2 regions of the Verrucosispora sp. CNZ293 genome follow, and region 2 is predicted to be linked to the other one. Evidence: riboswitches for the same ligand, from Rfam matches in the RefSeq annotation. Region 2 holds a riboswitch; the other holds the start of a gene.
What was found. A riboswitch is a leader RNA that binds a small molecule or an ion and turns the genes downstream of it on or off. The one in region 2 is predicted to bind thiamine pyrophosphate.
Positions count from the first base shown of each region.

Region 1: another riboswitch for thiamine pyrophosphate. It lies ahead of CLT74_RS28335 (ECF transporter S component); the one in region 2 lies ahead of thiE (thiamine phosphate synthase).

Region 1 covers NZ_PEFR01000001.1:6,200,705-6,205,058, forward strand. Annotated here, with positions in the region: gene CLT74_RS28325 (CbiQ family ECF transporter T component) at 1-531, opposite strand, end outside; gene CLT74_RS28330 (ABC transporter ATP-binding protein) at 528-1,964, opposite strand; gene CLT74_RS28335 (ECF transporter S component) at 2,062-2,652, opposite strand; TPP riboswitch at 2,725-2,830, opposite strand; gene CLT74_RS28340 (permease) at 3,208-4,149, shown strand; gene CLT74_RS28345 (TIGR03943 family putative permease subunit) at 4,146-4,354, shown strand, end outside.
Region 2 covers NZ_PEFR01000001.1:5,600,444-5,604,797, reverse strand. Annotated here, with positions in the region: gene CLT74_RS25615 (thiazole synthase) at 1-426, opposite strand, end outside; gene thiS (sulfur carrier protein ThiS) at 432-632, opposite strand; gene thiO (glycine oxidase ThiO) at 636-1,805, opposite strand; gene thiE (thiamine phosphate synthase) at 1,799-2,425, opposite strand; TPP riboswitch at 2,420-2,529, opposite strand; gene CLT74_RS25595 (ThuA domain-containing protein) at 2,882-4,354, shown strand, end outside.

The DNA of each region.
Region 1 (4,354 bases), 600 kb from region 2:
GCGCGCCCGTCGGGCCATGCTGATCATCTGCCACTCCTGGCCGAGCAGCGGCACCAACCGGAACGCGGCAAGCGCGCCGATGGCGAACCGGGCGGGTGCCCTGGCGTTCTGCACCAGCGCGTCGGCCAGGTCCGTCGGGTCGGTGGTGGCGAAGACGATCACGCCGGGCAGCGCCACCGCGAACAGCCGTAGGACCAGACCGATCGCGGTGAGCAGCACACCCGAGGTAACCACGATCGGTCCCGCGTCGAGCAGCACGCGGCCCGACCGGTCGGCGGCGAAGAGTACAAGCGTGACCAGAATGCCGCCGGCGGCGGCCAGCAGTGGCCAGGACCGTCGGGCCAGCAGCCGGGGGTGCACCCCGAACAGCGGCAGCACCGCCAGTTCCACGGCGATCGCGATCGCCGGGGTGACCGGGTCCAGCGTGGCCATCAGCGGAAACGTGAACAGCATCGCCGCCGTCAGCTTGGCCACCGGATTGCGTCGGGCCAGCGGTGCGTCCGGACGGGCGATCGGCTCCAGGGTGATCATCGTCGTACCGGTCCGGCGTCGAACGGTTCGAGGGCCAGCGTGCGGTCGGCCAGGGCGGCCACGAACTCCACGTCGTGGGTGACGGTGACCAGGCCGTGACCCGCGTCGCGCCTGTCGGCGAGGAGGTCCACCAGTTCGCGCCACGTGCGCCGGTCCTGACCGAATGTGGGTTCGTCGCAGATCAGCAGGCGGGGCGCGGTGGCCAGGGCGGTCGCCACGCTCAGCCGCCGCGCCTCGCCGCCCGAGAGGGTGTACGGGTTGGCGGCGGCGAGCCGGTCCAGCCGCAGCCGGCTCAACAGTTCCGTCACGCGGTCGCGGACCGCCGACTCGGCGACCCCGGTCCGCCTCGGCCCCAGGGCCAGTTCGTCGAAGACCGTGCCGGTGACGAACTGGTGCTCCGGGTTCTGGAACACCGAGCCGATCCGGCGGGTCAGCGCCGGTGCCCGCCAACGGTGCGGCGCGGTACGCGCGTCGGCTCCGGCCAGTGCCGGGCTCGCCGCCAGCCGCCCGGTGCCCGGCCGGAGCAGGCCACCGAGCAGCAGCGCCAGGGTGGACTTCCCGGCACCGTTCGGTCCGCGCACGGCGAGCGCCTCACCGGCGCGTACGGTCAGGTCGGTGGCGGCCAGTCGGGGTGGCTGGCCGAGCCGCTCGGCGGTGAGCAGCACCTCACCGGGTGGGCCGGTGGCCCGACGTGGCGGGATCTCCCGACCGGGCACCCAGACCCCCTCGGCGGCGAGGGCGTCCCCGTGTGCGGCGAAGACCGCCTCCGGCGGACCGTCGGCGCGGATCCCGCCGCCGGGTTCGAGCACCACCACCCGGTCGACGAGCGGCAGCGCCTCGGCCACCCGGTGTTCGACCAGGATCAGTGTGGTGTCGGCGTCCATCGCCCGGGCGAGTGCCGAGCGGATCATGGCGGCACCCGCGGGGTCGAGGTTGGCCGTGGGTTCGTCGAGCAGCAGCAGACCGGGACGCAGCGCCAGCACGCCGGCCAGGGCGAGGCGCTGCTGTTCGCCGCCGGACAGCGCCGCGGTGGGCCGGTTTCGGTGGTACGGGAAACCCACCCGGTGCAACGCCTCGTCCACCCGAGGCCAGATCTGTTCGGCCGCCACACCCCGGTTTTCCAGCCCGAACGCCACGTCGTCGCCGCTGCGGGCCATGACGAGCTGCGACTGCGGGTCCTGGAAGACGATGCCTACCCGGTCGCGTGCCTCGTCCGCCGGCCGGCCGTCGATCTCGATGCTGCCCGCGTGCTCCCCGGAGTCCTCGGGAAGCAGCCCGGCCAACGCCGCCAGCAACGTGCTCTTACCGGCCCCCGACGCCCCGAGCAGCAGCACCCGCTCACCGCGCTCCACCCGCAGATCAACCCCGCGTACCGCCCAGTCACGCCGTCCCGCGTGCCGCCACCCGAACCCCCGCACCCGCACCCCGCTCACCATCCCACCCTCCTTTCGCTCGTTGATCATGAGGTTGACGGTTGCTGTGGATCGGAATGCCGCCAACCTCATGATCGACGCGATGAGTTCCGGGAGGTCAGACCAGGGGGCGGTCGCGGGCGGCGGGGAAGCGGTCGAGGACGCCGGTGCGGGTCAGGGCGCGGGTGAGGGCGTACGCGCCGGCACCGGCGATTGCGGTGGCGCTGACGATGGTGATCAGGGCGTAGGGCACGCGGTAGGTGGCGATGTCGCGTTCGGCGTTCCAGTAGACGAAGTCGAAGACGGCCGCGCTCAGACCGGTGAGCGCGCCGGCCAGCAGGGCGGCCGGCAGCCGGTACGAGCGGTACCGGAAGGCGGCGAAGGCCAGCTCGGCGCCGAGCCCCTGCATCAGGCCCTGCAACAGGACGATGGTGCCCCACTGACTGCCCAGCAGGGCCGAGATGATCGCCGCCAGCAGTTCGCAGTACAGCGAGGCGCCCGGCTTGCGGATGACCAGGCCGCCGAGGACGGCCGGCACCAGCCAGACGCCGTAGATGAGGGTCTGTGCCGGCGGGAAGAAGCTGAAGGCGCCCTCGGTGGCGCTCCACACCAGGCCCCAGGCCCAGAAGATGACGCCGAAGGCGACGGCGATGACCGAGGCCACCACGATGTCGATGGTGCGCCAGCGGTTGCTGTCGGTGCTCTTCACGATGATTGCTCCCAGTCCAGATGCGAACCAGGCAAGACGCACGCCCCGTTCGGCGGCGCCGAACCGTGGCGGGCTGGAGGTGGACCGAACTCCCTGCGCTGGCATTACCCAGATCAGGTACGGAGGGTCTGCGGGCGGACCCGCACTCTCAGCGCTGTGCGCTCCCCTGTCGGAGGTGTTGTCTGTCCCGCCGACGCTAACACCACCGAAGATCCACCGGCAATGTGATCTTCCCTGGTCACGACGGGTGGCTGCCTCCCGTGATCCGGTGGTCCGGGAGGCGTGACCTGCTGGCGCGGGGATTTACGAGCCGGCCGGGTCGGGGAGCGGCGGTCCGGCCAAAACTGTGACATCCATCGACGTCATCCACGCCGGACGGTAATCTCAGTTCGCCGATCCGCCACGGCCGAAGGGTGACGGGTGACCACAGACACTGACCGGGCCGTGCCAGCCGGCGGCCCTGAGGGCCGGCCCTCCGGTGGGGGCGTGGACACCGGGACACGCCCTCCGGAGCCCAGTGGTGGCGAGCCGCCCCGGCGTTGGCTCGGCGACCGGATCGGCTCGGTGGAGGTGCTGGCGGCGCTGCTGATCCTCCTGATCATCTTTCGGGAGCCGATCGCCGCCGCCCTTGACGATCCCCGCATCCAGACCTGGACCACAGTCTTCGTCTCGATCATGGTGCAGGCGGTGCCGTTCCTGGTCTTCGGAGTGCTGCTCTCGGCTGTGATCGCGGTCTTCGTACCCCGGTCCTTCTGGGCCAAGGCGTTGCCCCGGCACCCGGCGTTGGCGGTGCCGGCGGCCAGCGCGGCCGGGGTGGTGCTGCCGGGCTGCGAGTGCGGCGCGGTGCCGATCGCCGGGTCGCTGATCCGCCGGGGCGTCACGCCGGCCGCCGCGCTGGCGTTCCTGCTCGCCGCCCCGGCGGTCAACCCGATCGTGCTCACCGCCACAGCTGTCGCCTTCCCGAACAATCCCGAGATGGTGCTCGCCCGGGGCGTCGCGAGCCTGATCGTCGCCATGATCATGGGGTGGCTCTGGTTGCGGCTCGGGCGCACCGAGTGGATCAGGATGCCGCGTCGGCCGGAGCTGGACGACGCGTCCCGGGGCCGGGCCTTCTGGGCCGCGGTCCGCCACGACGTGACCCATGCGGGTGGGTTCCTGGTGCTCGGTGCGATGGCCGCCGCCAGCATCAACGTGCTGGTGCCGGAGCGCTGGTTGCAGACTCTCGCCGACAACGCGTGGCTGTCGATCCTGGCGCTGGCGCTGCTCGCCGTACTGCTCTCGCTCTGCTCGGAGGCGGACGCCTTCGTGGCGGCCTCGCTGTCCCAGTTCTCGCTCACGTCCCGACTGGTCTTCCTGGTGGTGGGGCCGATGGTCGATCTCAAGCTGATCTCGATGCAGGCCGGTGTGTTCGGCCGCCGGTTCGCCTTCCGGTTCGCGCCGACCACATTCGTGGTGGCCCTGCTGGTCGCCGTGGGTGCCGGGGCGGTGCTGCTGTGAACCGGCAGGCGCAGGCGGTGATCCTGCTGTTGCTCGGCGGCGCGGTTATCCGGGCCAGCGTCACCGACCTCTACCTGCGTTACGTCAAGGAAGGGCTGCGTCCCTTCCTGATCGCCGCCGGCCTGCTGCTGATCGCCGCCGCGATCATGACTCTCTGGTACGAGCTGCGCCCGGCGGTTCCCCGCGCCCTGGCCCCGACCGGCGG
Region 2 (4,354 bases):
CACCGGGTCGTCGGAGGTGTACGGCAGCACGGTGAACCCGTCGTCGACAAGTTCCTCGGCGGCGCGCAGCAGTTCCACCCCGTCGGGCAGCAACGTGCGCTCGTCGCCGATCACCTCCAGCTTGATCCAGTCGGTCTCGAACGCGTCCCGGGCCAGCCGGGCCACCTTCACCGCCTCGCCCGCCGTGTAGCAGCCGGCGGTGTTGGGCAGCAGCCGCACGCCACACCTGTCGAGCAGGTCCAGCAGACCGCCGGGGCCGCTCGGCACCGTCTCCACCCGACGCAGCGCCAGGGTGACCAGCTCGGTGCCGGACGCCCGGATCGCCTGCTCCAGCACGTGCAGGTTGGCCGCGCCACCGGTACCGAGGATCAGCCGGGAGTTGAACCGCACCCCGCCCAGCTCGAAGCCGGTCGACTCGTTCGCCATCCGACTCACCCGCCCTGGGCGGCGCTGAGCACCTCGACCCGGTCACCGCCGCGCAGCACCGTCGCCGGCCAGCCGGTACGCGGTACCACCTCACCGTTTACCGCCACCGCCACGCCACGCTGCTGGCCGGTGACGTCGCGGACCAGGTCGGCCACCGTCAACCCGTCCGGCAGGCTGCGACCGGCACCGTTCACCGTCAGTTCCACGAGTCATCCCTCCGTCGCTGGCTGGAAGGTGCTGCCGGCGGCAACCGCGCCCACCACGTCCGACAGGTCGGCGAACCGGTCCGGCCGGAAGGGAGCGAGCAGCGGGTCGGCGCTGCCACCTCCGATGATCAGTTCGGTGATCAGGTCTGCGGTGACCGGCGTGAGGACTATCCCGTGTCGGTGGTGACCAGCGGCGACGAGCACGTCCGGGTGCCCCGGCAACGGCCCCAGGATCGGGGCGTTGTCCGGCGTGCCTGGGCGCAACCCCGCCAACGTCTCCACCAGGTCGTACTCGGCGATCTCCGGCAGCAGGTCGACGGCGGCCCGCAGCAGCCGCAGCACCGCTCCGGCGGAGATGTCCAGGTCGGAGCGCTCCTCGACGGTCGCGCCGACGACCACCTCGCCGCTGTCCCGCGGCACCAGGTAGACGTGCTCGCCGTCGGCGTACCCCCGGATCACGTGCCGGAAGCCCGGCGGGCCGCCATCGGGCGCGCGCAGTCGCAGCACCTGCCCCTTCACCGGACGGACCGGCAGGCCGGTCAGGGCCGCGACGCCGCAGCCGGCGGCGACCACTGTCACGCCGGCCGTGATGTCGGACAGCCGGCGTACCGGCTCGGCGACCAGCACCGCTCCGGCCCGCTGCGCCGCCAGCCGCAGCGCCGGCACCAGCCGGCGCGGATCGACCTGGTGGTCGGTGGCGGCGAGCGCGCCGCCGCGCACCCGGGGCGCCAACGCCGGCTCGCGCTCGCGTAGCTGGGACGGGCGCAGCGGGGTCACCGGCAACCCCAGCCCCTGCTGGTACGCCCAGAGCCGGCGCGCCTCGGCAAGGTCGTCCGCGGTGAGCCCGACCACCAGGGTGCCCTCGGTCCGGTAGCCGATGTCGGCGCCGGTCGCCTCGGTGAGTGCGGCGGCGAACCCGGGCCAGCGGTCGGCCGACTCGGTCAACAGGCCGGTCAGCTCCCGCTCGCCGAAGTACGCCTCGGCGACCGGCGCCAGCATTCCGGCGGCCACGTGCGAGGCACCGGACCCGGGCGCCGGATCGTGCACCACCACCCGCATGCCACGGCTGGCGCACCGCCAGGCCACCGCCCAGCCGATCGGGCCGCCCCCCACGACCGCCACATCCGGCCGGTGCCGGGTCAGGTCGGTGGTGGCGGGATCGCCGGTCACCATGTCAGCGCCCGAACCAGGTCGGCGGCGGCGCGGGCGGGATCGGTGGCCCCGGAGAGCGCACCGATCACCGCCACCCCGTACGCGCCGGCGGCCCGCAACTCGGGCACGTCCGCCGCCGTCACCCCACCGATGGCGATCACCGGCACCTCGACCGCCTCGACCACCGCCCGGACACCTGCCACACCTATCGGCGGTGGCAGCCCGTCCTTGGTGGCGGTGGCGCGGCACGGCCCGACGCCCAGGTAGCTCGCCCCGTCAGTGACCGCCGCGAGCGCGGTTGCCGGTTGCCGCGCGGTGGCACCGAGCACGGCCGTTGGGCCGAGCACCTGCCGGGCCGCTGCCACGGGCAGGTCGTCGGCACCGACGTGACCACCTGCGGCACCGGTGGCCAGCGCCACGTGCAGTCGGTCGTTGACCAGGCACGGCACCTCGTACGGCGCACAGCGGGCGAGCACCTGCCGGGTCAGCTCGTACGCCTGCCGGTCGGTCGCGCTGTCCTCGACCCGGACCTGCACCACCAGTTCGGCATGGGCCACCGGCAGCACGGCATCAAGCACGGCGAGCGGATCCCGCCCGGGTCGGGTGTCGGTGATGAGATGCAGTCGTCCGAGGGACGGCACGGCAACACTCCTCCCTGCGCCGGCATTACCCGGATCAGGTTCGACGGTCGGGGGCTCACAGCCCCCCTCTCAGCCCGGTACACCGGGCTCCCGTGGGTTCGTTGGGTGTCACCGTACGTCGTTTCGCCGGCTCCGCCAACCCCCGTCCTGCGCCGTCGGCCGGGGCGAGGGCTGCCCAATCGTGCCGACCCGCCGCAGCCTGCTGAACCGACTCGCAGCAGCACGGCCGCCGAGGAAAGGCACCGATATACAGCGACTCACACCAATAAAGACTGGCCCCGTTACCAAAACGTTACAAGGGCCTACCTTGCTCGAAACTAGATTCACTAACGCCAATTGAGTGATCGGATCGGCTTGTCGCCACCCAGACCTCGCTCGTCAGGTATGGGCGGTCGGACCGACGGGAGTGACCACCGCCGTCCACTCCGACCCGTACCACGGACAGAGGAGATCTTCGTGCCCCGACCCCGTCGGCGGCGAGCACCGCTCGCCGCAGCGACCATGGCGCTACTCGCCCTTGTACTCATCCTGGCCGCCGCACCGGCCCCGATCGCCGGCCCGGCCGCCGCCCAGGCCGCCGTACCGGTCGCCGCGGCGGAGGCGGAGCCGTACTCCGTCCTCGTCTTCTCCAAGACCGCCGGATTCCGGCACGACTCGATCCCGGCCGGCATCAGCGCGATCCAGCAACTCGGCACGGCTAACGGGTTCACCGTCACCACCACCGAGGACAGCGCCGCCTTCACCGACACCAACCTGGCCAGGTTCAGGGCGGTCATCTGGTTGTCGACCACGGGTGACGTGCTCAACGCCAGCCAGCAGGCGGCCTTCGAGCGCTACATCCGCGCCGGCGGCGGATACGTCGGCGTGCACGCCGCGTCCGACACCGAGTACGACTGGGCCTGGTACGGCCAACTGGTCGGTGCCTACTTCAACAGCCACCCGGCCAACCAGACGGCCACGGTGAAGGTCGAGGACACCACCCACGAGTCGACCCGGCATCTGCCGGACCGGTGGTCCCGTTTCGACGAGTGGTACAACTTCCGCACCAACCCCCGCGCCCGCCAGGTGCAGGTGCTGGCCTCCCTCGACGAGCGCAGCTACAGCCCGGGCAGCGGGGCGATGGGGCACGACCACCCGATCGCCTGGTGCCAGAACTTCGACGGTGGCCGGTCCTGGTACACAGGGGGCGGGCACACCCAGGATTCCTTCACCAACGCCGAGTTCCGGCAACACCTCCTCGGTGGTATCCAGACCGCGGCCGGGGTGGTGCACGCCGACTGTGGTGCCGGCCGAGCCGCCAGCTTCGAGAAGGTGACGCTGGACAGCAACACCAGCAACCCGATGGAGCTGGACATCGCGCCCGACGGCCGGGTCTTCTACATCGAACGCGACGGCCGGGTGCAGATCATCAAGCCGGACACCGGCCAGACGGTCACCGCGCTGCGGCTGAGCGTCTTCGCGGGTAACGAGGACGGCCTCCTCGGCATCCGACTCGACCCCAACTTCGGCAGCAACGGGTGGGTCTGGCTCTACTACGCCCCGAGCGCGGGCGGCTCCCGCAACCACCTGTCCCGGTTCACCGTCACCGGGGACACGATCAACCCGTCGAGCGAGCGCGTGGTGCTGGAGGTGCCCACCCAGCGCAACACCTGCTGCCACATGGGCGGGACGATGGTCTTCGACTCGGCCGGCAACCTTTACCTGGCCACCGGGGACAACACCAACCCCTTCGAGTCCAGTGGCTACAGCCCGTTGGACGAGCGCTCCGGCCGGTCGGACTACGACTCGCAGCGCACCGCCGGGAACACCAACGACCTGCGCGGCAAGGTGCTCCGGATCCGGCCGCAGGCCGACGGGACGTACACCATCCCGAGCGGAAACCTCTTCGCCCCGGGCACCGCGCGGACCCGCCCGGAGATCTACGCGATG